DNA from 2 places in the Tepidimonas taiwanensis genome. Region 1 is predicted to be linked to the other one. Evidence: predicted binding sites of a transcription regulator. Region 1 holds the regulator's gene; the other holds the start of a gene.
What was found. The regulator FNR, encoded in region 1, switches genes on or off when oxygen is low (the NO sensors DNR and NnrR bind a similar motif). The targets are predictions, from matches to a motif close to TTGATNNNNATCAA.
Positions count from the first base shown of each region.

Region 2: clpB (ATP-dependent chaperone ClpB) is a predicted target of FNR. The motif match lies at 8,796-8,809, and genes of this name have one in related genera.

Region 1 is NZ_CP083911.1:1,909,018-1,924,983, reverse strand. Features, by position in the region: gene LCC91_RS09090 (malonate--CoA ligase) at 1-562, shown strand, start outside; gene LCC91_RS09085 (universal stress protein) at 646-1,089, opposite strand; gene LCC91_RS09080 (heavy metal translocating P-type ATPase) at 1,235-3,622, shown strand; gene ccoS (cbb3-type cytochrome oxidase assembly protein CcoS) at 3,627-3,764, shown strand; gene ccoN (cytochrome-c oxidase, cbb3-type subunit I) at 3,835-5,274, shown strand; gene ccoO (cytochrome-c oxidase, cbb3-type subunit II) at 5,285-5,986, shown strand; gene LCC91_RS09060 (cbb3-type cytochrome oxidase subunit 3) at 5,999-6,136, shown strand; gene ccoP (cytochrome-c oxidase, cbb3-type subunit III) at 6,156-7,061, shown strand; gene ccoG (cytochrome c oxidase accessory protein CcoG) at 7,161-8,576, shown strand; gene LCC91_RS09045 (hypothetical protein) at 8,647-8,940, shown strand; gene LCC91_RS09040 (hypothetical protein) at 8,976-9,305, shown strand; gene fnr (fumarate/nitrate reduction transcriptional regulator Fnr) at 9,357-10,079, opposite strand; gene hemN (oxygen-independent coproporphyrinogen III oxidase) at 10,309-11,694, shown strand; gene LCC91_RS09025 (sulfite exporter TauE/SafE family protein) at 11,747-12,418, shown strand; gene LCC91_RS09020 (DMT family transporter) at 12,387-13,343, opposite strand; gene nadB (L-aspartate oxidase) at 13,340-14,959, opposite strand; gene LCC91_RS09010 (segregation and condensation protein A) at 14,979-15,827, opposite strand; gene LCC91_RS09005 (DUF3460 family protein) at 15,824-15,966, opposite strand, start outside.
Region 2 is NZ_CP083911.1:830,221-846,186, reverse strand. Features, by position in the region: gene LCC91_RS03910 (protein adenylyltransferase SelO) at 1-190, shown strand, start outside; gene msrB (peptide-methionine (R)-S-oxide reductase MsrB) at 187-615, shown strand; gene LCC91_RS03900 (septation protein A) at 642-1,175, shown strand; gene LCC91_RS03895 (BolA family protein) at 1,172-1,453, shown strand; gene LCC91_RS03890 (peptidylprolyl isomerase) at 1,531-2,313, shown strand; gene LCC91_RS03885 (lysylphosphatidylglycerol synthase transmembrane domain-containing protein) at 2,351-3,370, opposite strand; gene LCC91_RS03880 (glycosyltransferase family 2 protein) at 3,367-4,386, opposite strand; gene LCC91_RS03875 (nucleotide sugar dehydrogenase) at 4,693-5,904, shown strand; gene clpB (ATP-dependent chaperone ClpB) at 6,131-8,728, opposite strand; gene moaE (molybdopterin synthase catalytic subunit MoaE) at 8,912-9,397, opposite strand; gene moaD (molybdopterin converting factor subunit 1) at 9,403-9,654, opposite strand; gene LCC91_RS03855 (bifunctional diguanylate cyclase/phosphodiesterase) at 9,688-12,324, opposite strand; gene LCC91_RS03850 (molybdopterin molybdotransferase MoeA) at 12,346-13,668, opposite strand; gene thrC (threonine synthase) at 13,707-15,140, opposite strand; gene LCC91_RS03840 (homoserine dehydrogenase) at 15,140-15,966, opposite strand, start outside.

The DNA of each region.
Region 1 (15,966 bases):
CGGCGGGACCGTCGGCTTTCCGCTGCCGGGGGTCGAGGTGCGCATCGCCGACGACGCCGACCGGGCGCTCTCCGCGGGCGAGGTGGGCGGCGTGCAGGTGCGCGGCCCGAGCGTTTTTCAAGGCTACTGGCGCATGCCGGAAAAGACCCGCGCCGAGTTCACCGCGGATGGGTGGTTCCGCACCGGCGACGTGGGCTTTTTCGACGAACGGGGGTACCTCACACTGGTGGGCCGCAGCAAGGACCTGATCATCAGCGGTGGCTACAACGTCTACCCCGCCGAGGTCGAGGGGGCGATCAACGAACTGCCGGGGGTGGCGGAAAGCGCCGTGATCGGTGTGCCCCACCCGGACTTTGGCGAGGTGGGGGTGGCGCTGGTGATCGCCCAGCCGGGGCAGCACCCGGACCCGGAGGCGATCCTGGCGGCGCTGCGCCAGCGGCTGGCCAACTACAAGATCCCCAAGCGCTGCTTCCTCGTCGACGAGCTGCCGCGCAACGCGATGGGCAAGGTGCAGAAAAACGTCCTGCGCGAGCGCTACCGGGACACGTTTGCCGCCGCCTGATGGGGGCAGCGGATGGATTTCGGCGCGGCACGGCTGCCCGCGTTAGTCCGCGCGCTCAACCCGTGCCGAGCCGGCCGGCCCCCTCAGCGCAGCACCAGCACCGGCGTGTGCGAGTGCGTGAGCACCTGCTGCGTCTCGCTGCCGAGCAGCAGGCGCTTGAGCCCGCGCCGGCCGTGCGAGGCCATCACGATCAGGTCGCACTTGTGGCGCTTGGCCGCGGCGATGATCGCCTCTGCGATCAGGTCGGACTTGACCGTGAGCGGCTTGACCTTGACCTGTCGCGCCTGCGCGCGGGTCTTGACCGCGTTGACGGTCTGGCGCGCCTCGTCCTCCCACTGCTTCTCGATCTGCCGCACCTCCGCGGCCGCGAGCGCCACGCCGCCCTCGAAGTAGGTTTGCGGGTAACGCGGCACCACCCGCAGCGCCACGAGTTCGGCGCCCGTCAGATCGGCCAAGGCGATGGCGTGGTCCACGGCACGGTCGGACAGTTCCGAGCCGTCGGTGGCGACCAGGATGCGCTGGTACATCGGGTTCTCCTTCGGATCTGAGACGCAGTCGTCGTCAGCCCGCGGTCTGGCGGGCACACGGGAATGGCACAGGCTAGCACGCTGGCGCCCAGCGGGTTTGATATTCGTCAATCCGTGGCCTTGGGGCTTCGGCTATCGTCGGGGCATGCCCGCGCCCGCGTCCGACCCCGTTGCCGACCCCGCTCCTGCCAGCGGCGGTGGTGCCTCGCCGTGGTCGGCGCATCGCGGGCCGCTGACGGTCGACGACGACTTCCGCGTGCTCGACGACCCGCTCGAGCAGCGTGATTTCACCCACCCCGTCGACGGCGACGGCACGGTGCAGGAATCGGTCCTGATGGTGCAGGGCATGTACTGCGCCGCCTGCGCCGATGCGGTGGAGTCGGCTTTGGTCGGGCGACCCGGGGTGCTGGACGCGCAGGTGCACGCGGCCACGCGGCGGCTGACGCTGCGCTGGGACCCGGCGCGCACGCGCCTGTCGGACCTCGCGCAGGCCGTCGGGCGGGTCGGTTACCGCCTGCTGCCGATGCAGCAGGCGCTGGGGGTCGAGCAGCGGGTGCGCGAGACGCGTCAGGCGCTGTGGCGCCTGTTCGTCGCCGGCTTTTGCATGATGCAGGTGATGATGTACACGTGGCCCGAGTACGTCACCGCGCCCGGCCAGATTCCCCCGGACATCTTGCAGCTGCTGCGTTGGGCGTCTTGGGTGCTGAGCGTGCCGGTGATGTTGTTTGCGAGCGGCCCGTTTTTTGCTGGCGCATGGCGCGACCTGCGCCAGCGCCGCATCGGGATGGACACGCCGGTGGCCATCGGCATCCTGGTCACCTTCGTCGCCAGCAGCCTGGCGACCTTCGAGCCCGACGGCCCGTGGGGGCAGGACATCTGGTTCGACTCGCTGACCATGTTCGTCTTTTTCCTGCTCGGCGGGCGCTACCTGGAGCTCAAGCTGCGCGACCGCACCGCCGGCGCGCTGGACGCGCTGATGAACCGCCTGCCGGAGCAGGTCGAGCGCGAGCGCGCGGACGGCGGCATCGAGCGCGTGTCGCTCAAGCGGCTGCAGGTCGGTGACGTGGTGCGCGTGCACGCCGGGCAGGCCTTCCCCGGCGACGGCACGGTGCTCAGCGACGCGGCCACCGTGGACGAGGCGCTGCTGACGGGCGAATCGCACCCGGTGACGCGCCGGCACGGCGAGGCGGTCGTCGCCGGCAGCCACAACCTGGGCGGGACGGTGCGCGTGCGGCTCGAGCGGCTGGGGCGCGACACGCGCTTTGCGCAGATCGTGGCGCTGATGGAGCAGGCCAGCACCGACCGGCCGCGCCTGGCGCGGTTGGCGGACCGCATCGCGGCCCCGTTCCTCACGCTGGTGCTGCTGGCGGCGGCGCTGTCGGCGTGGCTGTGGTGGTCGGTGGACCCGCACCGCGCGGTGGCCACCGCCGTCGCGGTGCTGATCGTCACCTGCCCGTGCGCGCTGTCGCTGGCCACGCCCGCGGCGATGCTCGCGGCCGCGGGGGCGCTCGCGCGGCGCGGGATCCTCACGCGGCGGCTGCAGGCCTTCGAGGCACTGGCCGGGGTGGACACCGTCGTGTTCGACAAGACCGGCACGCTCACGCAAGACCGCGTGGTGGTGCACGACGTGCGCGTGCGCGAGGGCTGGCGTGTGGAACAGGCGCTGCAGGCCGCCGCGCGGCTGGCCCGCGCGTCGCTGCACCCGGTCTCGCGCGCGATCGCGGCGCGCGCCGGCGAGGTGGGCGCCGCCCCGCTGGCGGTGCAGGAGGAACCCGGGCGTGGCCTGACCGCGCGCGACGAGGCCGGGTGCACGTGGCGGCTGGGGTCCGCGGCGCACTGCGGGCTGGACGAGGCGTCGCTGGTGCCTTCGGGCCGCGGCGTGGCCGACATGCCGTGCGCCTATCTCGCCGACGACGAGGGCTGGGTGGCCACCTTCGTGCTCGACGAGGGGGTGCGCGCGGACGCGCCGCAGGCGATCGCGCAACTGCGGGCGCTGGGGATCGAGGTGCGGCTGCTGTCGGGCGACCGGCCCGCCGCGGCGCGTCGCGTCGCGCTGCCGCTGGGCATCGAGACGGTCGTCGCCGGTGCCAGCCCGGAGCGCAAGCTGGAAGAGGTGACGCGCTGGCAGGCCGAAGGCCGGCGCATCGCGATGGTGGGCGACGGGCTCAACGACGGCCCGGTGCTCGCGCGCGCCGACGTGTCGTTTGCGCTGGGCCACGGGGCGCCGCTGACCCAGACACGCGCCGACTTCGTCGTGCAAAGCGCCCGCCTCACCGACATCGTCTTCGTCGTCGAGCGCGCGCGCGCCACGATGCGCGTCGTGCGACAAAACCTCGCCTGGGCCGCGGGCTACAACGCGCTGGCCGTGCCGTTCGCGCTGGCGGGCTGGATGCCCCCGTGGGCCGCGGGACTGGGCATGGCGGCGAGCTCGCTGCTCGTGATCGGCAATGCGATGCGGCTGGCGCGCGAGGCGGCGCCGGCGAACGTCCCGTCCCAAGCGCCGGCCCCCGCGCCTGCGCCCACCCCCGTCTGAAGCCATGGAAATCCTCTACCTCCTCATCCCGCTGTCGGTCGTCTTTGTGCTGCTCATCATCGGACTGTTCTGGTGGGCGCTGCAGTCGGGGCAGTTCGACAACGTCGAGCGCGAGGGCGAGCGCATCCTGCGCCACGATTGACCTATGTCAATGGCGCGATCGGGCCCCTGCCCGATACTGCGCCCGGGTGTTTTCACAACAGGAGTGTCCTATGACTGCAACCACTGCGGCCTCCCCCGGGGGGGTCTATAACGACAAGGTCGTGAGGCAGTTCGCGATCATGACCGTGGTGTGGGGGATCGTCGGCTTTCTGGTCGGCGTCATCATCGCCGCCCAGCTGGCGTGGCCCGAGCTGAACTTCGGCATCGAGTACCTGACGTACAGCCGCCTGCGGCCGCTGCACACGAACGCGGTCATCTTTGCGTTCGGCGGCTCGGCCCTCTTCGCCACGGCCTACTATGTGGTGCAGCGCACCTGCCAGACGAGCCTGTTCGCGCCGGCGCTGGCCTCGTTCACGTTCTGGGGCTGGCAGGCGGTCATCGTGCTCGCGGCCATCACCCTGCCGCTGGGCATCACCAGCGGCAAGGAATATGCCGAGCTGGAGTGGCCCATCGACCTCCTGATCGCCGTGGTGTGGGTGGCGTTTGCCATCGTGTTCTTCGGCACGATCGGCACGCGCAAGGTGCGCCACATCTACGTGGCCAACTGGTTCTACGGTGCGTTCATCATCGCGGTGGCGATGCTGCACATCGTCAACAGCGCGGCCATCCCGGTCAGCTTCTGGAAGTCCTACTCGGCCTACGCCGGCGTGCAGGACGCGATGGTGCAGTGGTGGTACGGCCACAACGCGGTGGGCTTCTTCCTGACCGCAGGCTTCCTGGGGATGATGTACTACTTCATCCCGAAGCAGGCCGAGCGTCCGGTGTACTCGTACCGGCTCTCCATCGTGCACTTCTGGGCGCTGATCTTCACCTACATGTGGGCCGGTCCGCACCACCTGCACTACACCGCGCTGCCGGACTGGGCGCAGTCGCTGGGCATGGTGTTCTCGCTGATCCTGCTGGCGCCGTCGTGGGGCGGCATGATCAACGGCATCATGACGCTGTCGGGCGCGTGGCACAAGCTGCGTGACGACCCGATCCTGCGCTTCCTGATCGTGTCGCTGTCGTTCTACGGCATGTCCACGTTCGAAGGGCCGATGATGTCGATCAAGACTGTCAACGCCCTGAGCCACTACACCGACTGGACCATCGGCCACGTGCACTCCGGCGCGCTGGGCTGGGTGGGGCTGGTGACGATGGGCTCGATGTACTACCTGATCCCGCGCCTGTTCGGTCAGACCAAGATGTACAGCGTCAAGGCGATCGAGCTGCACTTCTGGATTTCGACCATCGGCATCGTGCTCTACATCGCCGCGATGTGGATCGCCGGCGTGATGCAGGGCCTGATGTGGCGCGCCGTCAACCCCGACGGGTCGCTCACCTACACCTTCGTCGAATCGGTCAAGGCGACGTATCCGTTCTACGTGATCCGTCTGCTCGGTGGCCTGCTGTACCTGGGTGGCATGTTCGTGATGGCCTGGAACGTCTGGAAGACCGTCGCCCAGGGCAAGGCGACCCCGGTGGCCATCCCCGCGCCCGCGCACGCATGAGGAGCTGACCATGGCGAACGCACAACACAAGCCGTCCGGTCACGAGCGCATCGAGACCAACAACTTCCTGATGATCGTCCTCATCACCCTGGTGGTGGCGGTGGGCGGTCTGGTGGAAATCGTGCCGCTCTTTTTCCAGCACTCGACCACCAAGCCGATCGAGGGTGTCAAGCCCTATCCGGCGCTGCAGCTCGCCGGCCGTGACATCTACATCCGCGAGGGCTGCTACGTCTGCCACTCGCAGATGGTGCGGCCGTTCCACGCCGAGACGCTGCGCTATGGGCCGTACTCGGTCGCGGGCGAGTTCGTCTACGACCACCCGTTCCAGTGGGGCTCCAAGCGCACCGGGCCGGACCTGGCTCGCGTCGGCGGCCGCTATTCGGACGAGTGGCACCGCATCCACTTGATCAACCCGCGCGATCTGGTGCCGGAGTCCAACATGCCGGCCTACCCGTGGCTGGAGCGCCGCACGGTGGACGCCGAGTCGCTGCCGGCCAAGATGCAGGCGCTGCGCAAGCTGGGCGTGCCCTACACCGACGAGGAGATCGCCAAGGCGGTCGAGGAGGTCCAGGGCAAGACCGAGCTGGAGGCGCTGATCGCCTACCTGCAGGGGCTGGGCACCGCCCGTTCGTGGGACAAGCTCGCCAAGGAGCCCGCGCAGACCGCCGCGGCGCCGGCCGAGCCGTCGCCCGCCCCCACCACCACCCAGTGAGGAGCCCCGATCATGGACGTGAACGATTGGCGCGTCATCGTGACCGTGCTCAGCTTCATCACCTTCATTGGTATCTGGGTCTGGGCGTGGTCGAAGAAGAACCAGCAACGCTTCGAGGAAGCGGCCCGGCTGCCCTTCCAGAGCGAATGAGGTCCGGCAGGAGAACATCATGAGCGATTTCACGAGCGACTTCTGGCATCTCTACGTTGCCGGCATCACCTTCATCAGCATCCTGGCGTGCGCCTTCTTCCTGTGGGCCAGCGGCAAGACCAAGGTCGTGGCCGCGGCCGACAACACCACCGGCCACGTGTGGGACGGCGACCTGCGCGAGATGAACAACCCCCTGCCGCGCTGGTGGGTGTACCTGTTCATCATCACCGTGGTCTTTGCCCTGGTCTACGGGGCGATGTACCCGATGTTCGGCAAGGTGCAGGGCCAGCTGGGCTGGAGCTCGCACGGGCAGTGGGCCGCCGAGCGCGCCAAGGCGTTGTCGGCGGTGGAGCCGCTGTACGCGAAGTTCCAGGGCATGGACCCGAAGGACCTCGCCAAGGACCAGCAGGCGATGGCCGTCGGTGAGCGCCTGTACATGAACTACTGCGCGCAGTGCCACGGCTCGGACGCCCGCGGCAGCAAGGGCTTCCCGAACCTGACGGATGCGGACTGGCTGGGCGGCGACGGGCAGCCGGCGTATATCCACCAAACCATCGCGCAAGGGCGCCAAGGCATCATGCCGCCGATGGCCGCGGCCGTCGGCACCGCCGAGGACGTGCGCAACCTCGCGCACTACGTGCTGAGCCTCTCGGGCAGCCCGCACGACAGCGTGCGCGCCACGCAGGGCGCGGCGAAGTTTGCCGCTTGCGCGGCCTGCCACGGCGCGGACGGCAAGGGTATGCACGCGACCGGCGCGCCCAACCTGACCGACCAAGTCTGGCTGCACGGCTGGGGCGAGGAAGCCATCGTGCGCGCGATCGAAAAGGGCTTCAACAACGTGATGCCGGCGCAGAACGCGCTGCTGACCGATGCACAGATCCACGTGCTGACCGCCTACGTCTGGAAGCTCTCGAACCCGAACTGAGTCCGCGTTCGACCGCGTTTGCCTTAAATCAAGCGCCAACGAAACCGGTGGGGGTACGATACTTCCACCGGTTTTTTCTTCTCGTTTGCCGAGGTTGACATGAGCACCGCCAGCAAAGCCACCACCGTACCGTCGGACGACGAGGTCGAGATATCGCTCTACGCCGCGCGCAAGAAGATCTACCCCCGCTCCGTCACCGGGACCTTCGCGCGCTGGCGCTGGGTGTTCGTGTGGCTCACGCAGCTCGTCTTCTACGGGCTGCCGTGGCTGACGTGGAACGACCGCCAGGCGGTGCTGTTCGACCTAGAGGCGCGGCGCTTTTACATCTTCGGGTTGGTGCTGTACCCGCAGGATTTCATCTACCTGACCGGGATTCTCGTGGTGTCGGCGCTGGCGCTGTTCCTGTTCACGGCGATCGCGGGGCGGCTGTGGTGCGGCTACGCCTGTCCGCAGACGGTCTACACCGAGATCTACCTGTGGATGGAAAAGCTCTTCGAGGGCGACCGCTCGGCGCGCATGCGGCTCGACCAGGAGCCGTGGAGCCTGCGCAAGTTCGCCCGCAAAGGGGGCAAGCACGTGGCGTGGATCCTGTTCGGGCTGTGGACGGGTTTCACGTTCGCCGGCTACTTCACGCCGATCCGTGAGCTGGGTGCCGCGTTCATCGCGTGGAACCTGGGGCCGTGGCAGACGTTCTGGATTTTCTTCTACGGTTTTGCGACCTACGGCAATGCGGGCTTCATGCGTGAGCAGGTGTGCAAGTACATGTGCCCGTATGCGCGCTTCCAGAGCGCGATGTTCGACAAGGACACGATGATCGTGACCTACGACGCCGAGCGGGGCGAGCCGCGCGGGGCACGCAAGCGCTCGGCCGATCCGAAGGCGCTGGGGCTTGGGGACTGCATCGACTGCACGCTGTGCGTGCAGGTCTGTCCGACAGGGATCGACATCCGCAACGGTCTGCAGTACGAGTGCATCGGCTGCGGGGCCTGCGCCGACGTCTGTGACGAGGTGATGGAAAAGATGGGCTACCCCAAGGGGCTGGTCAAATACTCGACGCAAAACGGCATGGCCAACCGCTGGACGCGCGCGCAGATGATCCGCCGCGCGTTTCGGCCGCGGGTGCTCGTCTACAGCGCGATTTTGCTGGCCATCGTCACCGCGCTGGGCGTGAGCCTGTGGCTGCGCGTGCCGCTCAAGGTCGATGTGATCCGCGACCGCGGGGCGCTGGCGCGCATGGTCGAGATGGGCCGGATCGAAAACGTCTACCGTGTTCAATTCATGAACGCGTCGGAAGCCGAGCGCGAGCTGCAGGTCACCGTGGACGGTTTGCCGGGGGTGACGATCGCCTCCGAGCCGACGGTGCACCTGCGGCCGACCGAGGTGCGCTCGGTGCCGGTGCGCGTACAGGTGCCGCCGGGGCTGGAGCCGGGTTCGCACCCGATCGTGATGACCTTCCGCTCCGCCGATGGCGCCATCGAGGTGCGCGAAAAGACGACGTTCCTGATTCCGCGATGATGCCGCGTGCGGGTGACCCGGGTTCACCCGCATCCCTGTTTCTCCCTTCCGCCTTTACACTATGACGACGATGACTGCTGTACCCCCCACCCCATCGCCCGCGTCGCGGCCGTGGTACCGTGAGCCGTTCGTGTGGATGGTGATCGGTGGCCCGCTCGTGGTCGTGATCGCGTCGCTGATCACGGTCGCGATCGCGGTGCGCAACGCCGACACGGTGCTGCCGCGCGAGTCCGCGCCGGCGCGGGTGGCGGTGCCCAGCGATGGGTTGTCAGCCGAGGAGCGGCTGGCGGCGGAGAAGGCGCTGCTGCCCGCCAACCAGGGGCGCAACCATGCGGTCTCGCCCACTTTGCCCGAGAAAGACTGACGGCCCGCCGGGGCCGGGAGAGAGGAGACGTGACGATGCTGGCCCAACGGATACTGTGGATCGCCTGGCCCGCTTTTCTGATGGCGGCGCTGATGGAGATGGTGGTGTTCGCGTTCGTGGACCCCGCCGAGCTGCAATGGGCCGGTGAGCGGCTCGGCTGGTCGCGGCAGGCGGTGTACACGGTCACGTTCTTCGTCTTCTGGGCGTTGACCAGCGCGTCCAGCGCGCTGACGACGTTGCTGTCGATGTCGCCGTGGGAAATCAACCGCTGCCCGGTACCGCCCGACCAGCGGCCCGCCGACTGTGCGCGCAACGTCGCGGCGGTCGGCGACGGTGGCACGCCACGCTGTGGCGGCTGCACCTGAGGCGACGGCGCCGCGGCCGCGCCGCGTGGGGCTGACGCGGCCCCGTGAGCCTCACGCGTCCGTGTCGCCGTGGTTGACGATGCGCTGCAGCGCATCGGCGTCGAGGATGCGCACGTAGCGCTGTTTGACCTCGATGATGCCGTCCTCCTGAAAGCGCGAGAAGGTGCGGCTGACGGTCTCCAGCTTCATGCCGAGGTAGCTGCCGATTTCCTCGCGTGTCATGCGCAGCACCATCTCCGTCTTGGAGAACCCACGCGCGTGCAGGCGCTGCACCAGGTTGAGCAGGAAAGCCGCGAGACGCTCCTCGGCACGCATGCTGCCCAGCAGCAGCATCACGCCCTGGTCGCGCACGATCTCACGGCTCATGATGCGATGCAGGTGATGCTGCAGCGTGCTGAACTCGCGCGAGAGCTGTTCCAGCTTGTCGAACGGCAGCACGCACACCTCGGCGTCTTCCAACGCCACCGCGGAGCAGGAGTGCTTGTCCTGCACGATGCCATCGAGCCCCAGGATTTCGCCGGCCATCTGGAAGCCCGTGACCTGGTCGCGGCCGTCGACGGTGGTGATGCAGGTCTTGAAAAAACCGGAGCGCACCGCGTACAGCGAGGTGAACGGATCCCCCGCGGAAAACAGCGTGCCGCCGCGCCGCACCCGGCGGCGAAACGGGATGAGCTGCTCGAGCTGGGCCAGCTCCTCCGCACCGAGACCCACGGGAATGCAAAGCTCGCGCAGATTGCAGCTCGAACAGGCGACTTTGATGCTGTGCAGGTCCATCGGGGTGTGATCGCAGAGAAAGAGGGGGCCGCGGCCCAGTGGACCCGACCGGTTCGGGGGGCTCAAAATACGGTGTTTTCAATGATGATAACAACCCGGGGCCGCGGCACGCCGCCCGTCGGGGCCGAATGCCCCGTCGCCGGGTGGGGGCGTCGCATGTGCAGGGCGTTTGACCCACGTCAACGAGCCGGATGCCGTCCTGCGGCACAGTCCACCCTCACTGGAGTCTCTGTCCGTGAAACACGTCATCGATGAAGCCCTGCTGCGCCGGTTCGACATCCCCGGACCGCGCTACACGTCCTATCCGACGGCGGATCGGTTCGTCGAGGCGTTCACCGAGCGCGACTACATCCAGGCGCTCGAACAGCGCCGCGCGGGGTCGATGGCGCTGCCGCTGTCGGTGTACGTGCACATCCCGTTTTGTGAGTCGCTGTGCTACTACTGCGCGTGCAACAAGGTGGTGACCAAGCACCACAGCCGCGCGGCGGAGTATCTGCGCTACCTCACGCGCGAGCTGGAGCTACAGACCGGGTACGTCGGGCGAGGACACCGCGTCAGCCAGTTGCACCTGGGCGGCGGAACGCCGACGTTTCTCAGCGACGACGAGCTGGCCGACCTGATGGCGATGATCCGGCGCCACTTCGAGCTCGTGCCCGGGGGCGAATACTCGATCGAGGTCGATCCGCGCACGGTGACCGCCGAACGTTTGGCCCACTTGCAAAGGCTCGGCTTCAACCGCCTGAGCTTCGGGGTGCAGGATTTCGATCCCACCGTGCAAAAGACCGTGCACCGGGTGCAGCCGGCCGCGCAGGTGTTCGCGCTGGTGGCCGCGGCGCGCGAGCTGGGGTTCGAGTCGATCAACGTCGACCTCATTTACGGCCTGCCGCAGCAGACGCCGGAGTCGTTTCGCCACACGCTGGAGCAGGTCGAGCGCCTGCGCCCGGACCGCATCGCGGTCTATGCCTACGCGCACCTGCCGGCGCGCTTCAAGGCGCAGCGGCGCATCATCGCGGCGGAGCTGCCCAGCCCGGCCGATAAGCTCGCGATGCTGTCGCTGGCATTGGACCACCTGAGCGCGGCAGGGTACGTCTACATCGGGATGGATCACTTTGCGCTGCCCAACGATGCCTTGGCGGTGGCCAAGCGGCAGGGGCGGCTGCACCGCAATTTCCAGGGTTACAGCACGCAGCCGGACTGCGACCTGATCGCGCTCGGGGTGTCGGCGATCGGCCGCATCGGCGCCACCTACAGCCAGAACGCCAAGACGCTGGAGGAGTATTACGACGCGCTCAATCAGGGGCGGTTACCGATCGTGCGTGGGCTGGCGCTGACACGCGACGACCTGCTGCGCCGCAGCGTGATCATGGCGATCATGTGCCAGGGGCTGGTGGACTTCGAGTCGATCAACCTCGCCCACCTGATCGATTTCCGCAGCTATTTCGCGCGCGAGCTGGAGGAGCTGCGCGCGCTGCAGGCGGTGGGGCTGGTGCGCATCGACGATACGCACCTGGAGGTCACCCCGACGGGCTGGTACCTGGTGCGGGCGATCGCGATGGTGTTCGACCGCTACCTGCAGGTCGACCAGGACCGGGCGCGGTTTTCCAAGATCATCTGAACGGCCGCTCGCCCGCGGGGCGCGGGCGCCGTGTCGCTGGTAGGATGCGCGCATGTTGGCGTCGATGACGGTTTCGGCCCTGCTGATGGGGCTGGTCGGGGGGCCGCACTGCGTGGCGATGTGCGGGGCGGCCTGCGCGGGCATCGCCCGCGCGGCGGCGCCGCGCACGCGCCAGGCGCTGTGGACGTGGCAATTCAGCCGGCTGGCGGGCTATGCGCTGCTCGGGGCGCTGGCCGGGGGCACGGTGCAGGGGATGGGCTGGCTCGGGCAGCAGACCGCCGTGCTGCGGCCCGTGTGGACGATGATGCACGTGGCCGCCCTGCTGCTCGGGCTGGCGCTGGTGTGGCAGGCGCGCCAGCCGGCGTTTCTGGACGGCTGGGCGCAGGCCGTGTGGCGGCGGGCCCGCCCGGTGATGGCGCGGCTGGGCGCGCGGGCGCCAGTGGCGCTCGGACTCGGGTGGGCGCTGATGCCGTGCGGGCTGCTGTATTCGGCGCTGCTGGTGGCGTCGCTGTCGGCGTCGGCGCTGGACGGCGCCGTGATCATGGCGGCGTTTGCCGCCGGGACGATGGTGTCGCTGGCCGCGGGGCCGTGGTTGCTGCTGCGCCTGGCCGAAATGCGCTCGGGCGGCTGGGGGATTCGCCTCGCCGGCCTCGCGCTGGCGGCGACGTCCGGCTGGGCGCTGTGGATGGGGATCACCCAGCCGACGGGTCTGTGGTGCGCGTGACCGTGCGCCCCGGCAGGGTGGCGACGACGAGGCCGAGCAGCGCCAGCGCAAAGGCGATCCACTGCAGCGGGGTGAGCCGCTCGCCCATGAAGAGCACGCCGATGGCCGCGGCGCTGACGGGCAGCATCACCGTGAAGACCCCGGCGCGCGCGGCCGGCACGTGGCGCAGCCCCGTCATCCAAAGCCACACGGTCCACACGCTGGCCGCGAGTCCGTAAAACACCAGCAACCCCCACAGCGGCGCGCGCATCGTGCTCCAGTCGAACCCGACCGCGGCCCACAGTCCCAGCGGTGTCATCAGCGCCAGGCCCCACAGGTTGATGAGCGCGGCAATGCGCTGTGGTCCGACCCGGCCGGTCAGGCGCTTGCCGATGACGACATAGGCGGCTTCGCACACGACGGCGGCGAAGACGAGCGCGTTGCCCCATACGGCCAGCGGCAGCCCCAGCCATTGCCCGCCGGGCGCCGCGGCCCCACCGCCCGTGGCCTTGTCGAGCGAAAACAGCCCGATGCCGAGCGCCGCCAGTGCGATGGCGACGAGCGACCTGCCATCCAGCCGCTCGCGCAGGAAAAGCGCCGAGAGCAGCGCGACGACGGCGGGGATCGCCGCCATGATGACGCCCGCGGCGCTGGCGGTGGTCAGGCGCACGCCGTACAGCATGCACAGCGAGAAAAGAAAGTTGCCCAGCAGCGCCTGCAGAAACAACAGAGCGTTCGTGCGCCGGTCCAGCGGCGGCTCACCCGGCGGCCGGCGCGTCCAGTGCAGCATCGCCCCCGCGCCGATCAGGTAGCGCAGCCACGCCAGCAAAAAGACGGGCATGACGGCTACCAGCGGCTTGGAGAGCGCGACATAGCTGCCCACCAGCGCCATGCTGGCCGCCAGCGCCGCGTAGGCGCGCCAGGGCGTGTGGCGCGCGGCGGTCATCGGGGCGGCGGGGTGAGGATGGTCGGGCGCGCTTCGGGCAGGGTGTGCGGGTGGTCGCGGCTGTAGTGCAGGCCGCGGCTTTCCTTGCGCTGCTGCGCCGAGCGCACGATCAGGTCCGCCACCAGCACCAGGTTGCGCAGCTCCAGCAGGTCGCGGCTGACGTGGAAGCGCGAGTAGAACTCGTGGATTTCCGCCTGCAGCAGCGCGATGCGGTGCGCGGCGCGCTCCAGCCGCTTGTCGGTGCGCACGATGCCCACATAGTCCCACATGAAGCGGCGCAGCTCGTCCCAGTTGTGGCTGATGACGACCTGCTCGTCGGCGTCGATGACGCGGCTGGCGTCCCACGGCCGCACCGGGGGTGGGGCCTGTCGCGGCTGCGCGGCCATGTCGCGGGCGGCGGCGCGTGCGAAGACCAGGCATTCCAGCAGCGAGTTGCTGGCGAGCCGATTCGCCCCGTGCAGTCCGGTGTAGCTGGCCTCGCCGACGCAGTACAGCCCCGGCAGGTCGGTGCGCGCGCGCAGGTCCGTCACGACCCCGCCGCAGGTGTAGTGCGCCGCCGGCACCACCGGGATCGGCTCGCGCGTGATGTCGATGCCCAGCTCCGCGCAGCGCTTGAGGATGGTGGGAAAGTGCTCGTGCAAAAACGCCGCCGGCTGGTGCGAGATGTCGAGGTAGACGCACGGGATGCCGTGCTTCTTCATCTCGAAATCGATGGCGCGCGCGACGATGTCACGCGGGGCCAGCTCCGCGCGCGGGTCGTGGTCCGGCATGAAGCGGTGGTGGCCCAGGTGCGCGGGGAGTTTGAGGATGCCGCCTTCGCCGCGCACCGCCTCGCTGATCAGGAAGCTCTTGGCCTTGGGGTGATAGAGGCACGTCGGGTGGAACTGGATGAACTCCATGTTGCCGACACGGCAGCCCGCGCGCCACGCGGCGGCGATGCCGTCGCCGGTGGCGGTGTCCGGGTTGGAGGTGTAGAGGTACACCTTGCCAGCGCCGCCCGTGCACAGCACGGTGTGGGTCGCGGTGAAGGCCTCGACCTCGTCGGTGGCGACGTCGAGCACATAGGCGCCCAGCACGCGCCGCGGTGCCTCGCGCCGCACGGCGTGGCGGTCGCTCAGGATCAGGTCCACCAGCGCGTGCGTCTCGAAAATGTCGATGTTTGCCGCCGCCCGCACGCGGTCGATGAGCGTCTGCTGCACCGCGGCACCGGTGGCGTCGGCGGCGTGGACGATGCGGCGGTGGCTGTGGCCGCCCTCGCGCGTCAGGTGCAGCTCGCCGCCTTCCTGTGTGAACGGCGTGCCGAGCGCGCGCAGCCAGGCGATCGCCTCGGGGGCGTGCTCGACGGTGAAACGCGTCGCATCGGGGTCGCACAGGCCCGCGCCGGCGACCAAGGTGTCGTGGATGTGCTGCTCGAAGCTGTCGCCTTCTCCCAGCACGGCGGCGATGCCCCCCTGCGCCCAGGCGCTGGAGCCGTCGGCGAGCGCGCGTTTGGTGACGATGGCGATGCGCCAGTCGGTCGGCAGCAGCAGCGCGGTGGCGAGGCCCGCGAGGCCGCTGCCGATGATCAGCGCGTCGTAGGAACGGGGGGCAGGCGGCGGGGGTGGCGTGGCGGTCATGGGGATGGGTATGCGGGGCTCAGCAGGGCTGGTACGCCAGGCGGACGTAGATCGGCGCGAAGACCTCGGCCTGCGTCACCTCGATCAATTGTTCCTTGGCCAGCTCGAGCACCGCGATGAAGGTCACGACCGCGTGCACGACGCCGCGGCCCGGGTCGAACAACTCGGTGAACTCGACGAAGCGCCGGCCCTGCAGCGCGCGCAACACGCCGCTCATCACCTCGCGCACGGAGATTTCTTCGCGCGTGATGGTGTGGCGCTGCACCAGGCGCGCGCGGCGCAGGATGTCGCGCCAGGCGGCGCGCAGATCGTCGGGACTCACCTGTGGCAGGCGCGGGGCGAGCGACTGCTCGATGTGCACCTGCGCGCGCCAGAAGTCGCGCCCGCACTGCGGCAGCGCGTCGAGCGCGCGCGCGGCGAGCTTGATCTGCTCGTACTCCAACAGCCGGCGCACGAGCTCGGCGCGCGGGTCCTCGGGCTCCTCCCCATCGGCGGCCGGCGCCGGCGGCAGCAGCATGCGCGACTTGATCTCGATGAGCATCGCCGCCATCAGCAGGTACTCGGCGGCGAGCTCCAGGTTGCGTGCGCGCACCTGCTCGACGTAGCCGAGGTACTGGCGCGTGACCTCGGCCATCGGGATGTCGAGGATGTTGAAGTTTTGCCGCCGGATCAGGTAGAGCAGCAGGTCCAGCGGCCCCTCGAACGCCTCCAGAAAAACTTCCAGCGCGTCCGGCGGGATGTAGAGGTCCTGCGGCAGGGCGAACAGTGGCTCCCCGTACAGGCGCGCGATCGCCACCTGGTCCACGACCTGGGGCGAGGCATCCTCGACGGGCGGTGGCGGCAGCGCCTCGGCCGCGGCGGTGTTCACTGCAACGACGGCTCGGTCTGGTAGACGTAGGGTTTTTGCGGCACGCGCGCGGCCTGCGCCTGGCGCAGGAATTCACGGTCCTGCGGCCGGTCCCACAGCAGCGCCCGACCGGCGCGCTGCTCGGCCTCGAGGCTGGGCT
Region 2 (15,966 bases), 1.1 Mb from region 1:
CAACCCGCGGGTCGTGCTGCGCAACCACCTCGCGCAGCTCGCCATCCAGCGCGCACAGGCGCTCGACATGGGTGGGGTGGCGGACCTGCTGCACGCCGTGCTGCACCCGTTCGACGAACCGGACGACCCCGCGCTCACCGACTTTCCGCCCGATTGGGCCGCCCAACTGCACCTGAGCTGCTCCTCATGAACGACACCGACTTTCCCGTGCAGAAAACCGACCACGAGTGGCGGGCGCTGCTCGCGGACAAGATCGCCCGCGGCGAAGCGGAGCCGCTGGCCTTCGAGGTCACGCGCCGCGCCGCAACCGAGCACCCCTTCACCGGCCGCTACGAGGCGTGGTGGCAGCCCGGCCGCTACCACTGCGTCGCCTGCGGCGCCCACCTGTTCGACAGCGACACCAAATTCGACGCGGGTTGCGGCTGGCCGAGCTTCTGGCGCGCACGCCCCGGCGCCATCGTCGAACGCGTGGACCGCAGCCACGGCATGATCCGCACCGAAACGCTGTGCGCCGGCTGCGGCGCCCACCTGGGCCACGTCTTCGACGACGGGCCACCGCCGACGGGTCTGCGCTACTGCATGAACTCCGCCGCGCTGCAGTGGCAGCCCCGCTGAATCCGCGCTCCCCCGATAATCGCGGCATGCGCCTTTTGATCGATTTTTTCCCGATCGTCCTCTTCTTCGTCGCGTACCAGTGGCACGGCATTTACGCGGCCACCGCGGTGCTGATGGCCGCGACCGTCCTACAGATGGGGTTGATCTACGCGATCGACCGCCGGCTGCAGACGGTGCAGAAGGCGACGCTTGCGCTCGTGCTCGTGTTCGGCGCGCTGACCCTCGTGCTGCAGGACGAACGCTTCATCAAATGGAAGCCGACGGTGCTCTACGGCGCGATGGCGCTGGCGCTGGCGGCCGCCCTCTGGGGCTGGAAAAAGAACGTGCTGCAGCTGCTGCTGGGCAGCCAGCTGCGGCTGCCGCCCCCGGTGTGGGCACGGCTCACCCAGGCGTGGATCGGGTATTGCCTGTTCATGGCCGTGCTCAACGGCTACGTCGCGGCCTATTTCTCCACCGACGCGTGGGTCGACTTCAAGCTCTGGGGATACGTATTCCCAGTGCTGTTCCTCGTCGGGCAGGGGGTCTACGTCGCCCGCCACTTGAAGGATGACACGCCATGATGGCCCACCACGGCTGGCCGACCGCCGAGGGGATCGAGCAGCTGCTGCGCGAGGCGCTGGCGCCGACCCGGCTGGAGGTGATCGACGAGAGCGCCGCGCATGCCGGCCACGCCGGCGCCAACGGGCTCGGGCACGGCACACACTTTCGCGTGCGCATCGCGGCACCCGCGCTCGCCGGCCTGCCCCGCGTGGCCGCCCACCGGCTTGTGTATGATGCGTTGCGCCCCGCGTTCGCCGCCGGGCTGCACGCCTTGGCGCTGGAGGTGCTGCCTGCCTGAGTTCGCACCGCCGCCGTGCGCCACGGCGAACCGTCGTGGTCCTTCCCTTTTCCCGTTTCGTTGAGTACCTGTTTCCCATGAACCGCTTTCTGACGCGCGTGGCCACCGCCACGTGCCTGACCCTCGGCCTCGCCGCCCCGGCACTCGCCCAAAATATCGCCATCGTCAACGGCAAACCCGTCCCGACCGCCCGCCTGAAGGCGCTGGAGCAGCAGGTGGCGCGTTCTGGCCGTCCCGTGGACGACGCGGTGCGCCAGCAGCTGCGCGAAGAGGCCATCCTGCGCGAGATCTTCATGCAGGAGGCCGAACGGCGCGGGCTGCGCGCCTCGCCCGAGGTCAAGGCGCAGCTGGAACTCGCCACGCAGACGGTGCTGATCCGTGAGCTCTTTGCCGACGAGCAGCGCCGCCACCCCGTGACCGACGCCGACCTGAAGGCCGAATACGACCGCATCGCCGCGTCGATGGGCCAGGAATACCGCGCGCGCCACATCCTCGTCGGCTCGGAAGACGAAGCCAAGGCGATCATTGCCGAGCTCGGCAAGGGCGCGCGCTTCGAAGAGCTGGCCAAGCAACGCTCCAAGGACCCCGGATCCGGCGCCAACGGCGGCGATCTGGACTGGGCGACCCCGGACATGTTCGTACCGGAGTTCTCGGAGGCAATGGTCAAACTGGGCAAGGGCGAGGTCACCTCGACCCCGGTGAAGTCGCCCTTCGGCTGGCACGTGATCCGCCTCGACGACACCCGCAAGGCCCAACTGCCGCCCTTCGAGGACGTCAAGCCCCAACTGCAGCAGCAACTGCAGCAAAAGCGCCTGGCGGAGTTCCAGGAAGCGCTGCGCGCCAAGGCCAAGGTGCAGTAAACCCGACGTCGGCGCCGCACCGACATCGCACCGTGGATCAGCGGTGCGGCGCGGATGTCGGCGGTGCGGGTGGGCGATCGGCTGCGGACGAACCCATAGGCCACAGGGCCAGGGCCGACTGTGCGATCGGGTATAGCCCGTACAGCACCGCGATGGCCGCCGCGTGTGACGCCTCCGTCCCCGCCGGAGCGAGGACGAGCACCGCCGCGGCCTCGCGCGTGCCCCAGCCGCCGAAGCCCACCGGCAGCGTCGCAAAGACGAACACGGGCACCGCCGCGATCGCGAGCGTCGCCCACGGCAACGGCGCGCCCACCGCGTAAGCCGCGCAGTACAGCGTCGTCACGGATGCCGCCTGCACCGCCAGCGACCCGATCAACTGCCGCGCGCCGTGGCGCCACGGCGCGTGCTGCGCCAGCGTCAGCCACCAGCGCCACGGCGAGCTCCCCCACCCCGCCCGCCGCGCCGCGAGCCACGGGGTGATCGCCAGTGCCGCGGCGGGCACTGCAACGGCCAACACAGCAGCGCACCAAGCCGCGCCCCCCAGCCACGCCGGCGACAGGCCCAGCCACCGCGCCAGCGCCCCCTCCCATGGCAGGGGAACGCCGCCGATCCAGCCCAGCCCCCAGACGACCGCCCCCAGGATCACCAACCCCCACAGGCCGCTGAGGCGGTCGAGCACGACGGAGACCCCGGCCTCCAGCACCGGCACGCCGCGCCGGTGCAGGCCCCACGCGCGCAACACGTCACCCCCGACGACAGCGCCCGGCATCACCACGTTGGCCGCAACGCCGCGAAAGTATGTGACGAACGCCCACCGCCACGGCACGCTGTAGCCCAACCACGCCGCGCCATCGCGCCAGCGCCACGCCGACAGCACGTTGGCCGCCGTGCTGCTGAGCAGACCGGCGCCCCACCACCACGGGTCGAGACGGGCCAGCACCGCGCCCACCCGCCCGGGATCAACCCAGACCAGCACGGCCGCGAGCAGGCCCAGCGCCAACGCGGGCCGCCACCAGCGCGCCCGTCTCCTCGCCCCGTGCGGCGCTGCGGCGCTCATCGGCGCGTGGACGCGTCCCCGGCGCTGGGCAGCACGCGCGTGTGGTACTGCGGTCGCGCTGCACCCTCGTGGTAGATGCGGATCAACAGCTCACCGATCAGACCCGCGACGATCAACTGCGCCCCCATCAGCACCGCCATCACCCCGACGATCAGCAGCGGCCGCGATCCGATGTCCTCCCCCGTCAGCTTGAGCGCGAACAGATACGCCAGCACCAACGCCCCTGGTGTGAGCAGCCACAGGCCCAGGCCCCCGAAGGCGTGCAGCGGCCGCTGCCGGTAGCGCAGGAAAAAGACGATCAGCACCAGGTCGAGGATGACGCGAAACGTGCGGTCGATGCCGTACTTCGACTGGCCGCGTGTGCGCGCGTGGTGCCGCACCGGCACCTCGACGATGTGGGCGCCCGCCTCCCGCGCGAGCGACGGAATGAAGCGGTGCAGCTCGCCGTAGAGGTGGATGCGCTCGATGATCTCGCGCCGGTACGCCTTGAGCGCGCAACCGTAGTCGCGCAGCCGCACGCCGGTGGCCCAGGAGATCAGCCGGTTCGCGAGCACCGAGGGCAACCGCCGCGACAGCGCCTTGTCCTGCCGCTGATGCCGCCAGCCGGAAATCATGTCCACCGTCGGGTCTGTCTCCAGGCGCTCGATCATCGCCGGGATGTCCAGCGGATCGTTTTGCAGGTCGCCATCGAGCGTCACGATGTAGCGCCCGCGCGCGCGCTCGAACCCCGCCTGCAGCGCGGTGGACTGCCCATAGTTGCGCGCCAGCGCCACCGGCCGCAGCCACGGGCGGCTGCCCGCCAGCTCCGCCAGCAGCGCCACGCTGCCGTCGCGTGAGCCATCGTCCACACAGATCAGCTCGAACGCCCAGCGCGTCGGCCGCAGCGCCGCCTCCACCCGCTCGACCAGCTCACGCAGGTTGTCCACCTCGTGGTACACCGGGATCACCACCGAAACGTCGATGGCGTCGTCCGCAGGCGACGGAAAAGACGGCAACGGGGCGGTGGAATCGGACATGCGCGGGCTCAAAGAAAGGGGCGACGGGTGCCGTCCCCGCGGACGGTTGTCACACAGAGGGAGGACGATCCCCACCATCAGCGGGCTATCTCAGACGCGGCCGATTGTAGCCAGCGGGGTGCCTATACTTCGCGACGCCGACGGGCCCCTGTGTGGCGACGTTTCACCCCCCCGCCACGTGGACGAGGACCGCCATTCGGACGATAGCCGCCGCTCTGCCCTCTGCACCACCGCCTCTGGATCACTGCTTCACCGCGCGCCGCGCCCCACGCATCCATGACAACGACCATCCACCCCACCCCGCCCCTGCGCATCGCCGTCGTCGGCGCGGGCTTTGTGGGCGTGGCCAACGCGCTGCTGCTGGCCCAGCACCAACCGGTGACGGTGGTGGACATCAACCCGCGGCGCGTGGCGGCGTTACAGGCGCGTCAGAGCCCCGTGGTCGATGCGCTGGCGAGCGAGTTCCTGCAGCGGGGTGACTTGCAGCTCGGCGCCACCACCGACGCGGCGGCAGCACTCGCCAGCGCCGACGTCGTCTTCATCGCCACCCCCACCGACTACGACCCCACCACGAACGCCTTCGACACCACGAGCGTCGAGGCGGTCGTCGCGCAAGCGCTCGCCGCGCACCCCAGCAGCACCCTCGTCATCAAATCCACCGTGCCGGTGGGCTTCACTGCGCGGCTGCGGCAGCAGCACGGGACGGATCGCATCGTCTTCTCCCCCGAGTTCCTGCGCGAGGGGCAGGCGCTCGCCGACAACCTGCGCCCGAGCCGCATCGTGGTGGGCGACCGTGGGGAGCGCGGCGCGCTCGTGGCCGAGCTGCTGCGTCAGGGTGCGCACCGCGCGGACGTGCCCGTGCTGCTGACCGACCCGACCGAGGCCGAGGCGATCAAGCTCTTTGCCAACACGTATCTGGCGATGCGCGTGGCCTTCTTCAACGAACTCGACACCTACGCCGCCACGCACGGGCTGGACACGCGCCAGATCATCGAGGGCGTGTGCCTCGACCCGCGCATCGGCGCGGGCTACAACAACCCAAGCTTTGGCTACGGCGGCTACTGCCTGCCCAAGGACACCAAGCAGCTGCTGGCCAACTACCGCGACGTGCCGCAAAACCTCATTGCCGCCATCGTCTCTGCCAACGCCACGCGCAAGGACTTCATCGCCGACGACGTGCTGCGGCGCTTGCAGGTGCTCACCGCCGATGGCAGCGCCGCGCGGGTCGGGCGCGTGCCCACGGTGGGCGTGTACCGGCTGGTGATGAAGCAGGGGTCGGACAACTTCCGCGCCTCCGCCATCCAGGGGGTGATGAAGCGCCTCAAGGCCAAGGGCGTGCCTGTCATCGTGTACGAGCCGACCTACGAGGGCGAGCACTTCTTCCAGTCCCCGGTGGTGCGCGACCTCGCGGCGTTCAAGGCACAATCAGACGTGATCCTCGCCAACCGGCGGCACCCCGACCTCGAGGACGTCGCGCACAAGGTCTACACACGGGATCTGTTCGGCGGCGACGGTTGAGGCGGCAAGGCCTACCCGCCGCCGTTCGAAGACATTCAGCCCCAGCGGCGGCCACTGAAGCAAAAACGTCTGCTGGACTCCTGGGAAGTGCTGCGCGCCAAAGCCAAGGTGCCGTCAGCAAAAAAGCGCCCCTTGTCCGGGGCGCTTTTGCAGGGTCGCGAAGGATTCGTTGAGCGCCGCGACGCACAGCGCGGCCTCGTCCTTCGGATCGGCGGCATTTTGTCCGTCAGTGCACCGTCGGCCCGAACTGGAACTGCCCTGGCGCGCGGATCGGGTCCACGTCCACGGTGATCGTGCTCTTGGGCGGGAAACGCCCTTCGAGGATCAGCTTGGACAGCGGGTTCTCGATGCGCTGCTGGATCGCGCGCTTGAGCGGCCGCGCCCCGAACACCGGGTCGAACCCCACCTTCGCCAGTTCCTCCAGCGCCGTATCGGTCACCTCCAGCGTCAGGTCTACGCGCGCCAGGCGCTCCTGCAGCGTGCGCAGCTGGATGCGCGCGATATTCTTGATGTGCTCGCTAGAGAGCGGGTGGAACACCACGGTCTCGTCGATACGGTTGAGGAACTCGGGCCGGAAATGCGCCTTGAGCTCCTCCCACACGGCTTCCTTGATGTCCTCCACGTCCTGCCCCGCCATCGCCTGGATGCGGTGCGAGCCGATGTTGGAGGTCATCACGATCACCGTGTTCTTGAAGTCCACCGTGCGCCCCTGCCCGTCCGTCAGGCGCCCGTCATCGAGCACCTGCAGCAGCACGTTGAAGACGTCCGGGTGGGCCTTCTCCACCTCGTCGAGCAGCACCACGCTATAGGGCTTGCGCCGCACCGCTTCGGTCAGATACCCGCCCTCGTCGTAGCCGACGTAGCCCGGCGGCGCGCCGATCAGGCGGCTCACCGAGTGCTTCTCCATGAACTCGCTCATGTCGATGCGGATCATGTGCTCCTCGGTGTCGAAGAGGAACGCCGCCAGCGCCTTGCACAGCTCGGTCTTGCCCACGCCGGTCGGCCCGAGGAACAGGAACGACCCCAGTGGCCGGTTCGGATCCGACAGGCCCGCGCGCGCACGGCGGATGGCGTTGGACACGGCGACGATGGCCTCGTCCTGGCCGACGACGCGCTCGTGCAACTTGGCTTCCATCTGCAGCAGCTTTTCGCGCTCGCCCTGCATCAGCTTGGACACCGGGATGCCCGTGGCGCGCGAGACCACCTCGGCGATCTCTTCCGCGCCCACCTGCGTGCGCAGCAGCTTGAAGCCCTTGCCCGCACCGCTGCCGGATTCGCGCGCCTGCGCTTCCTGCAACCGGCGCTCCAGCTCCGGCAGGCGGCCGTACTGCAACTCGGCGACCTTGTTGAAGTCGCCCTTGCGCTTGAGCTCCTCGATCTGGAAGCGGATGCGGTCGATCTCTTCCTTGATCTGCGCCGAACCCTGCACCTGGGCTTTCTCGGCCTTCCAGACCTCCTCCAGGTCCGCGTACTCGCGCTCGAGCTTGCTGATCTCTTCTTCGATCAGCTCCAGCCGCTTGCGCGACGCCTCGTCGGTCTCCTTGCGCACCGCCTCGCGCTCGATCTTGAGTTGGATGAGTCGCCGCTCGAGCCGATCCAGCGCCTCGGGCTTGGAGTCGATCTCCATTTTGATGCGCGCGGCGGCCTCGTCGATCAGGTCGATGGCCTTGTCCGGCAGGAAGCGGTCGGTGATGTAGCGGTGGCTCAGCTCCGCCGCTGCGACGATCGCCGGGTCGGTGATCTCGACACCGTGGTGCAGCTCATACTTCTCCTGCAGGCCGCGCAGGATGGCGATCGTCGCCTCGACGCTGGGTTCATCGACCAGCACCTTCTGGAAGCGCCGCTCCAGCGCCGCGTCCTTCTCGATGTACTTGCGGTATTCGTCGAGCGTCGTGGCGCCGATGCAGTGCAGCTCGCCGCGCGCGAGCGCCGGTTTCAGCATGTTGCCCGCGTCCATCGCGCCCTCGGCCTTGCCCGCGCCCACCATCGTGTGGATTTCGTCGATGAAGAGGATGATGCGCCCCTCCTCGGCGGCAATCTCCTTGAGCACGGCCTTGAGCCGCTCCTCGAACTCGCCGCGGTACTTGGCACCGGCGAGCAGCCCGGCCATGTCCAGCACCAGCACGCGCTTGTCCTTGAGCGTCTCCGGCACCTCGCCGTTGACGATGCGCTGGGCCAGCCCCTCGACGATCGCGGTCTTGCCCACGCCCGGCTCGCCGATCAGCACTGGGTTGTTCTTGCTGCGGCGCTGCAGGATCTGGATGGTGCGGCGGATTTCGTCATCGCGCCCGATCACCGGATCGAGCTTGCCCTGACGGGCGCGCTCGGTCAGGTCCAGCGTGTATTTTTTGAGCGCCTCGCGCTGGCCCTCGGCCTGCGGATCGTTTACCTTCTGCCCGCCGCGCACCGCGTCGACCGCCGCTTCCAGCGCCTTGCGGTTGAGGCCGGCCGCACGCACCGCATCACCGAACGACGTCTTGCTGTCGGCCAGCGCCAGCAGGAACAGCTCGCTGGCGATGAACTGGTCACCGCGCTTGATGGCTTCTTTCTCGGCCGCCTGCAGCAGCGTGACGGTGTCGCGCCCGACCTGCACCTGCTCCTGACCCTCGACCTGGGGCAGGCGATTGAGCGCCTCTTCGGCCGCCTTGGTCAGCGCGCCAACGTTGGCACCGGCGCGCGTCAGCAGCGCGCGCGGGCCGTCCTGCTGCAGCAGCGCCGCCAGCACGTGCGCCGGCTCGATGTAGGCGTGGTCGCGGCCCAGCGCCATCGATTGCGCTTCGGCCAGGGCTTCCTGAAACTGGGTGGTGAGTTTGTCGATCCGCATGAGGATGGCTCCAACAATGAACTATCCTGGATGTGGGGGAATGTGCCGGGATTTCAAGCGGCCCGTCCTGATGCGGATCAAATGGACGCACCACGCGACCCCGCGTGGTACCGTGCGCCCGATCAGCCCCCAACGGCGGCTACGCGCGACGAAACGGCTGGGCAGCCCGCCACGCAAGCGGGCTTATGCGCTGTTGCGCGCCGTGATTCCCCAACGCGCCAGCGCCGCGTCGTCGCTGACGCGCGCGTCCACCCAGCGCGCGCCCTCGGGCGTCTGTTCCTTTTTCCAGAACGGCGCTTGGGTTTTCAGGTAGTCCATCAAAAACTCGCAGGCCTGAAACGCCTCGCCCCGGTGCGCCGACGTCACGGCGACGAGCACGATCTGGTCCTGCGGCTGCAGTGGCCCGACGCGGTGGATGACGCGCACGCCGCGGATGTCGAAGCGGCGCGCCGCCTCGTCGATCATCGCGTCGATAGCGCGCTCGGTCATCCCGGGGTAATGCTCCAGCTCCATCGCGGCGACCGCCGCCCCGTCGTTGCGGTCACGCACGGTGCCAACGAACGCACACACCGCGCCGACGCCCGGGTCGCCGGCGCGCAGCGCAGCCACCTCGGCACCGAGGTCGAAGTCCGCGGTCTGGATGCAGACACTGCGCTGCTGTAGGGCCATGCCCGTCACCCCCCGGTCACCGGCGGAAAAAACGCCACCTCCGCCCCGTCGCGCAGCGGGGTGGCCTCGTCGGCCATGACCTGGTCCACCGCCACGCGCAGCGCGCGGCCGCGCGCCAGCGCCTCGGCCCAGGCGCCACCGCGGGCGATCAGCTCGTCACGCAAAGCGGCGACCGTCACCGCCTGCGTCTCCACCGTCTCGGCGGCCGTGCCGAGGGCTTCGCGGATGGCGGCAAAAAATCGCAGCTGTATCTTCATCGACGCACGTCATGACAGGTTGGACCGGACGGCTCACGATGATACCGGAGCGCCTGGCGCGACGCGATGCGCGACCCAGTCGTCCACGGGTCTGGCGGGCGACCACAGGAACCCTTGCCCGCGGCGCACCCCGCGCGCGGCGAGAAAGTCGCGCTGCGCGGCGGTCTCCACGCCCTCGGCGACGAGCTCCAGCCCCACCGCATGGCCAAGCTGGATCAGCGACTCGACCAGGGCGTCTGCCTGCGGATTCGTGCCGATGTCGCGCACGAAGCTGCCGTCGATCTTGAGCGTATCGAGCGGCAGCCGGCGCAGGTACGCCAGCGACGAGTAACCGGTGCCGAAGTCGTCCACCGCCAGGCGCACGCCCTGCGCCTCCAGCCGCTGCAGGCCGCCGCGCGCCTGATCCTCGTCGAGCAGCACGCTTTCGGTGATTTCCAGCTCCAGCCGGCTCGCCGGCCAGCCGCTCGCCTGCAGGTGGCGTAAGACCTCGTCGGCAAACGCCTCGCCGGTGAGCTGCAGCGGCGAGACGTTGATCGCCAGCCGCTCGAGCGACCAGCCCGCGGCCTCCAGCCGCTTGCCGTGCTCGAACGCGAGCGCCAGCACCAGCTGCCCCAGCCGCGGCATCAGCCCGCCGTCCTCCGCCAGCGGGATGAAGGTCGCCGGCGACACGTGGCCCCAGCGCGGGTGTTGCCAGCGCAACAGGCCCTCCGCTGCAACGATGCGGCCGCTGGGCAGATCGACCTGCGGCTGCCACCACAGCGCGATGCTACGGTCCGCGATCGCCTGCGCCAGCGCCTCGCGCATCTCGCGCGCCTCCTGCGTCGCCTGACTGAAACCCGCTTCGTACACGACCACGCGGGCGCGGCCGGTCGATTTGGCGCGGTACATCGCCTCGTCCGCGTGGCGCAGCAAGGTCACCGCGTCGCGCCCGTCGCGCGGCGCCAGGCACAGGCCGACACTGGCCGAGATGTGCGTGCGGTGTTCACCGAGTTCGAACGGCTGCTCCAGCGCCGCGACCACGGCGCGGGCACGATCCTGCGCGGTGGCCGGGTCGATATCCTCCAGCACCAGCGCAAACTCATCGCCGCCCAGCCGCGCGACCGTGTCCCCCCCGCGCACCAGCTCGCGCAGGCGTTGCGCCACCTGCTGCAACAGCGCATCGCCCACGTCGTGCCCCCAGCTGTCGTTGACCTCCTTGAAATGGTCCAGGTCGACATAGAGCACGGCCAGCGGCGCGCCGGTGCGCGCCCCGCGGGCCAGCGCGTGCTGGATGCGCTCGAGCAGCAGCCGGCGGTTGGGCAGGTCCGTTAGCGGATCGTGCAAGCCCACGTGCAGCAGCCGCTGCTCCGCCGCGGTCAGCGCCTCGACCTCGCGTTGGAGCTGGGCCTCGCGCCGCTGCAGCCGCCGTTGAAAGATACGCAGCCGCCGGCGCATATCGTTCATCGCCTTGGCGAGCGCCTGCACCTCGACGGTGCGCCAGTCGGTGCGCACCGGGCGGCTGAACGACAGCCGCCCCACGGCCTCGGCCGCCCGGGCCAGATACTCCAGCGGGCGCGCAAACTGCTGCGCCCCGCGCCGGGCGGCCCACAGCGCGGCGATCGCCACCGCCAGCGCGAAGCCCGCGAGCAACGCCAGCCAGCGCCCCAGGTGGGGCACGAAGTCCCACCACGGCGCAGCGAGCCACAGCGACAGCTCCCGGTCGCCAAGCATGACCGCCCGCCGCGTGACCCACCAATGGGCGTCCGGAAAGCCCAGACGGGCCGGCTCGGACGCCTCGCTGCCGGGCTGCGCCAGCGCCTGCCGGATCACGGGGGGCGCCGTGTCCGCCGCCGTGGGCAGGCGCCACGCCCCCGTGGCCGTGGCCGATAGCGTCAGTGGCGCGTCCGAGCGGCCGAACACCTGCCCCGCCCCATCCACCATCACGGCCAGCCCCCGCGGGCCGAGCGGCAGGCCCTTGAGCATCGCGTCGATCTCCGACGCGCGCAAGTCGAACCCCACGGCCCACGGTTCCCCTTGGGGGCTGCGCCACGCCAGTGCCGCCGTGATGCCCGGCTCCCGCGTCGTGAAAAAGACGTAAGGCTCGGTCCAGCGCACCTGACCGGGCGTGGCCATTGCCAACCGATACCACGGCCGCTCGCGGGCGTCGTAGGCGAGCGGCTCGCGCCACGTGCGCAGCACCCGCCCGCTGTCGTCCAGTGTCATGAAGTGCTGCACGTCGCCCCAGCGGGCACGGTCGGTCAGACGCACGAACCATTCCCGCTGCGCGGGACGCCACAGCAGCAGCCAGCCCTGTCCCCGCCCATTGCCGGCGACGATCGACGTCACGAGCGGCATCGACGCGATCGCGTGTTGGGCGAGGTGCAGGAACGGCTCGGGCGCGTCGACCGAGGGCGGGTTGGCCTCGAGCGCGTGGGCGAACACCTGCAGCGCCTGGCGGGTGGCGCCGAAGTCGGCCTGCAGCCGCGCATCGACCTCGCGTGTCGCGGACACGAACGCATGCTGCGCCGCGTGCTGCGCCATCGGCCACACGATGCCCACCGCCGTGAGCCCCGTCAACGCCAGGATCACCGTCAGCGCCCCGGCGAGCAACCGGCGCTGCAACAGCACGCGAAACGGGACGCGGACCTGCTGCGGCGCGGTGGCGGTTGGAACGCGGGGAGCGGTAGCCACGGCGCGCAGCGGGAGCGCGGTTCAGTCGAACCAGTCCGCCAGGGGCAGGTAGCGGACCACGTCGCCGTGGGCGATGGTGCCGCCGGCGGGCTTGTCCACCAGGCCGTCGGCCCAGGCCATCGAGGTCAGCACCGACGAGTTCTGGTTGGGGAATAGGTCCAGCCCCCCGACGCTGTTGCGCCGCACGCGCAAAAATTCGCGCCGCTTGTCGGGGGTGGGGACGTCGAAGTGCGCGACCATCGGCAGTGCGGGCGGCAGCGCCGCCTCCACGGCTGCGCCGCCCAGCCGCAGCAAGAACGGCCGCGCCAGCAGCAAAAAGGTCACGAAGCTCGACACCGGGTTACCCGGTAAACCCAACACGTGGCAGCGCCCCTGCCCGCCGGCGCGGGCGCGGTCGATCCAGCCGTGGGCAAACGGCTTGCCCGGCTTCATTGCCACCTGCCACAGGTCCAGCGTGCCCAGCGCCTGCACCACGGGTTTGACATGGTCGGCCTCGCCCACCGACACGCCGCCGGTGGTCAGGATCACGTCGTGCCCGGCGGCCGCATCCAGCAGCACCTCTTGCGTCGCCTCGCGCGTGTCCGGAATCGGCGGCAGCACGGTCACCTCGCACCCCAGCCGGCGCAGCAGCGGCTCCAGAAAATAGCGGTTGGAGTTGTAGATGGCCCCGGGCGGCAGCCGATCCGGCGGACACTGCCCCGGCAGAATCAGCTCGTCCCCCGTGGAGGCCAGCGCGACCCGCAGGCGGCGCACGACGGTGAGGTGGTCCGCCCCAATGGACGCCGCCAGTCCCAGATGCGCCGCGGCGAGCCGCGTGCCCGCAGGCACGACCGCCGCCCCGGCGCGGACGTCCTCGCCGCGGCGGCGTACCCACTGGCCGCTGGCAGGCGCGGCGCTGAAGCGCACCCAACCGAATGCCCCCTGGCTGGCTTCGGCATCGACCGGCGCATCGGCCGCGCTGGCTTCCTCCTGCATGATGACGGCATCGGCCCCCGCCGGCAGCGGCGCGCCGGTGAAGATGCGCGCGACCGTCCCCGGCTGCAGCGCGGCCCCAAAGTGGCCGGCCGCGATGCGCTGCGCCACGGGCAGCGGCCGCCCCGCCGCAACGGCGGCAGCGACGTCCGCGCTGCGCACCGCGTAGCCGTCCATCTGGCTGTTGTCGAAGCCCGGCACGTCCAACGCCGACACGAGGTCGCGGGCCAGCACCCGCCCCGCGGCGGCTTCGGTCGCGACGGATTCGACCTCGGTGACCGGCGCCACGCCGTCCAGCAAGCGCGCGAGCGCCTCCTCCAACGCCATCAGGCCAGGGCGTGCGGGTGGGGCGGCTGGGACAGGTGTCGTCATCGCATGGGGCTCAATGGGCTCTATGGGCTCGATGAGGCTCAACTTTGGCGGCAGACCGACTCGATGTAGGCCTTGACCCGTTCGGCATCGGCGGGCATGACCTGCACGCGCTTGGGCAGGTCTTCGATGCCCGCAAAGCGCGCCGGCCGCTCGGGCTCCCGGCCGATGGCCTCGACGATGGTCGCAGCAAATTTGATCGGCAGCGCGGTTTCCAGCACGATCATCGGCACGCCGCTTTGGCGATACTCGCGCGCCACCTTGACGCCGTCGGCGGTGTGCGGGTCGATCAGCACGCCAAAGCGCTCCCACGCGTCGCGGATGGTCGCCAGGCGGTTGGCGTGCGTGCTGCGGCCGCTGACGAAGCCGTAGCGGTCCCGCACTTGGGCAAACGCCGGGTGGGCCGAGAGGTCGAAGCGCCCGTCGCGCGCCAAGGCGTCTGCGAACAGCGCGCGCGTCGCCGCTGCGTCGCGCCCGAGCAGGTCGAAGACGAAGCGCTCGAAGTTGCTCGCCTTGCTGATGTCCATCGAGGGGCTGGACGTCTCGTACGTGTCGGCGCTGCCGCGCACGCGGTACACGCCGGTGCGGAAAAACTCGTCGAGCACGTCGTTTTCGTTGGTGGCGACGACGAGCCGCTCGATGGGCAGCCCCATCATGCGCGCGATATGCCCGGCGCAGACGTTGCCGAAATTGCCGCTCGGCACGGCAAAGCTCACACGCTGGTCGTCGCGCTCGGTGGCCTGAATCCAGCCGGCGAAGTAGTACACCACCTGCGCCAGCAGCCGCGCCCAGTTGATCGAATTGACAGTGCCGATGTGCCAGCGGCGCTTGAAGTCCAGGTCGGCGCTCACCGCCTTGACGATGTCCTGACAGTCGTCAAAGACACCTTCGATCGCGATGTTGTGGATGTTGGCGTCCATCAGGCTGTACATCTGCGCCTGCTGAAACGGACTCATGCGCCCGCGCGGGCTGAGCATGAAGACGCGGATGCCGCGCTTGCCGCGCATCGCGTATTCGGCCGCGCTGCCGGTGTCGCCGCTGGTCGCGCCCAGAATGTTGAGCGTCTCGCCGCGGCGCGCCAGTTCGTATTCGAACAGGTGGCCCAGCAACTGCATCGCCATATCCTTGAACGCGAGCGTCGGGCCGTTGGACAGCGCCTCCAGCCACAGGCCGTCTTCCAGGTGGCGCAGCGGCACGATCTCGCCGGTGCCGAAGACCTCCGCGGTGTAGGTCTTGCGCAGCAGCGCGCGCAGGTCGTCGGCCGGGATGTCGTCGATGTAGAGCGACAGGATTTCGAACGCGAGTTCGGCGTAGCCCTGCTCGTGATAGACGCGCCGCCAGCGCGCCAGCGTCGCCGCATCGACCTGCGGGTAGGTTTCCGGCAGATAAAGGCCACCGTCGGGGGCCAAGCCTTCTAGCAGGATATCGCTGAAGCGCCGCCGCTCGGGGTGGCCGCGGGTGGAGAGGTAGCGCATCAGGCCAGCTCCTCCTTGCGGATGCGCACGATCGGGGCGAGCACCGTCGGCAGCGCCTGGATCGCGGCGAGCGCCTGATCCATCGTGCCCTCCGTCGTGTCGTGCGTCAGGATGATGAGGTCGGTCTGCGTGCTGCCCTCGCCGCCGACTTCGTCGGCCTCGCGCTGCAGCACCGCGTCGATGCTGATGCCCGCGCGCGCCAGGATCCCCGTCACCTCGGCCAACACGCCGGGCTGGTCCGCCACGCGCAGGCGCAGGTAGTAGCTGGTCATCACCTGCGCCATCGGGACGATGGCCAGATCGCTCATCGCGTGCGGCTGGAACGCCAGATGCGGCACGCGGTGCTGCGGATCGGCGGTGTGCAGGCGCGTCACGTCCACCAGGTCGGCGATCACGGCGCTCGCCGTCGGCTCACTGCCCGCGCCCTTGCCGTAGTAGAGCGTGGTGCCCACCGCGTCGCCCTGCACCACCACCGCGTTCATCGCCCCTTCGACGTTGGCGATCAAGCGCTTGGCCGGCACCAGCGTCGGGTGCACGCGCAGCTCCACCCCACCGGCCACGCGCTTGGTGATGCCCAGCAGCTTGATGCGGTAGCCCAGCTGCTCGGCGTAGCGGATGTCGGCCGCCTGCAGCTTCGTGATGCCTTCGACGTAGGCTTTGTCGAACTGCACCGGGATGCCAAACGCCAGCGCGCTCATCAGCGTCGCCTTGTGCGCGGCGTCGATGCCCTCGATGTCGAACGTGGGGTCGGCCTCGGCGTAGCCAAGGCGCTGCGCCTCCTTCAGCACGACGTCGAAGTCCAGCCCCTTGTCGCGCATTTCGGACA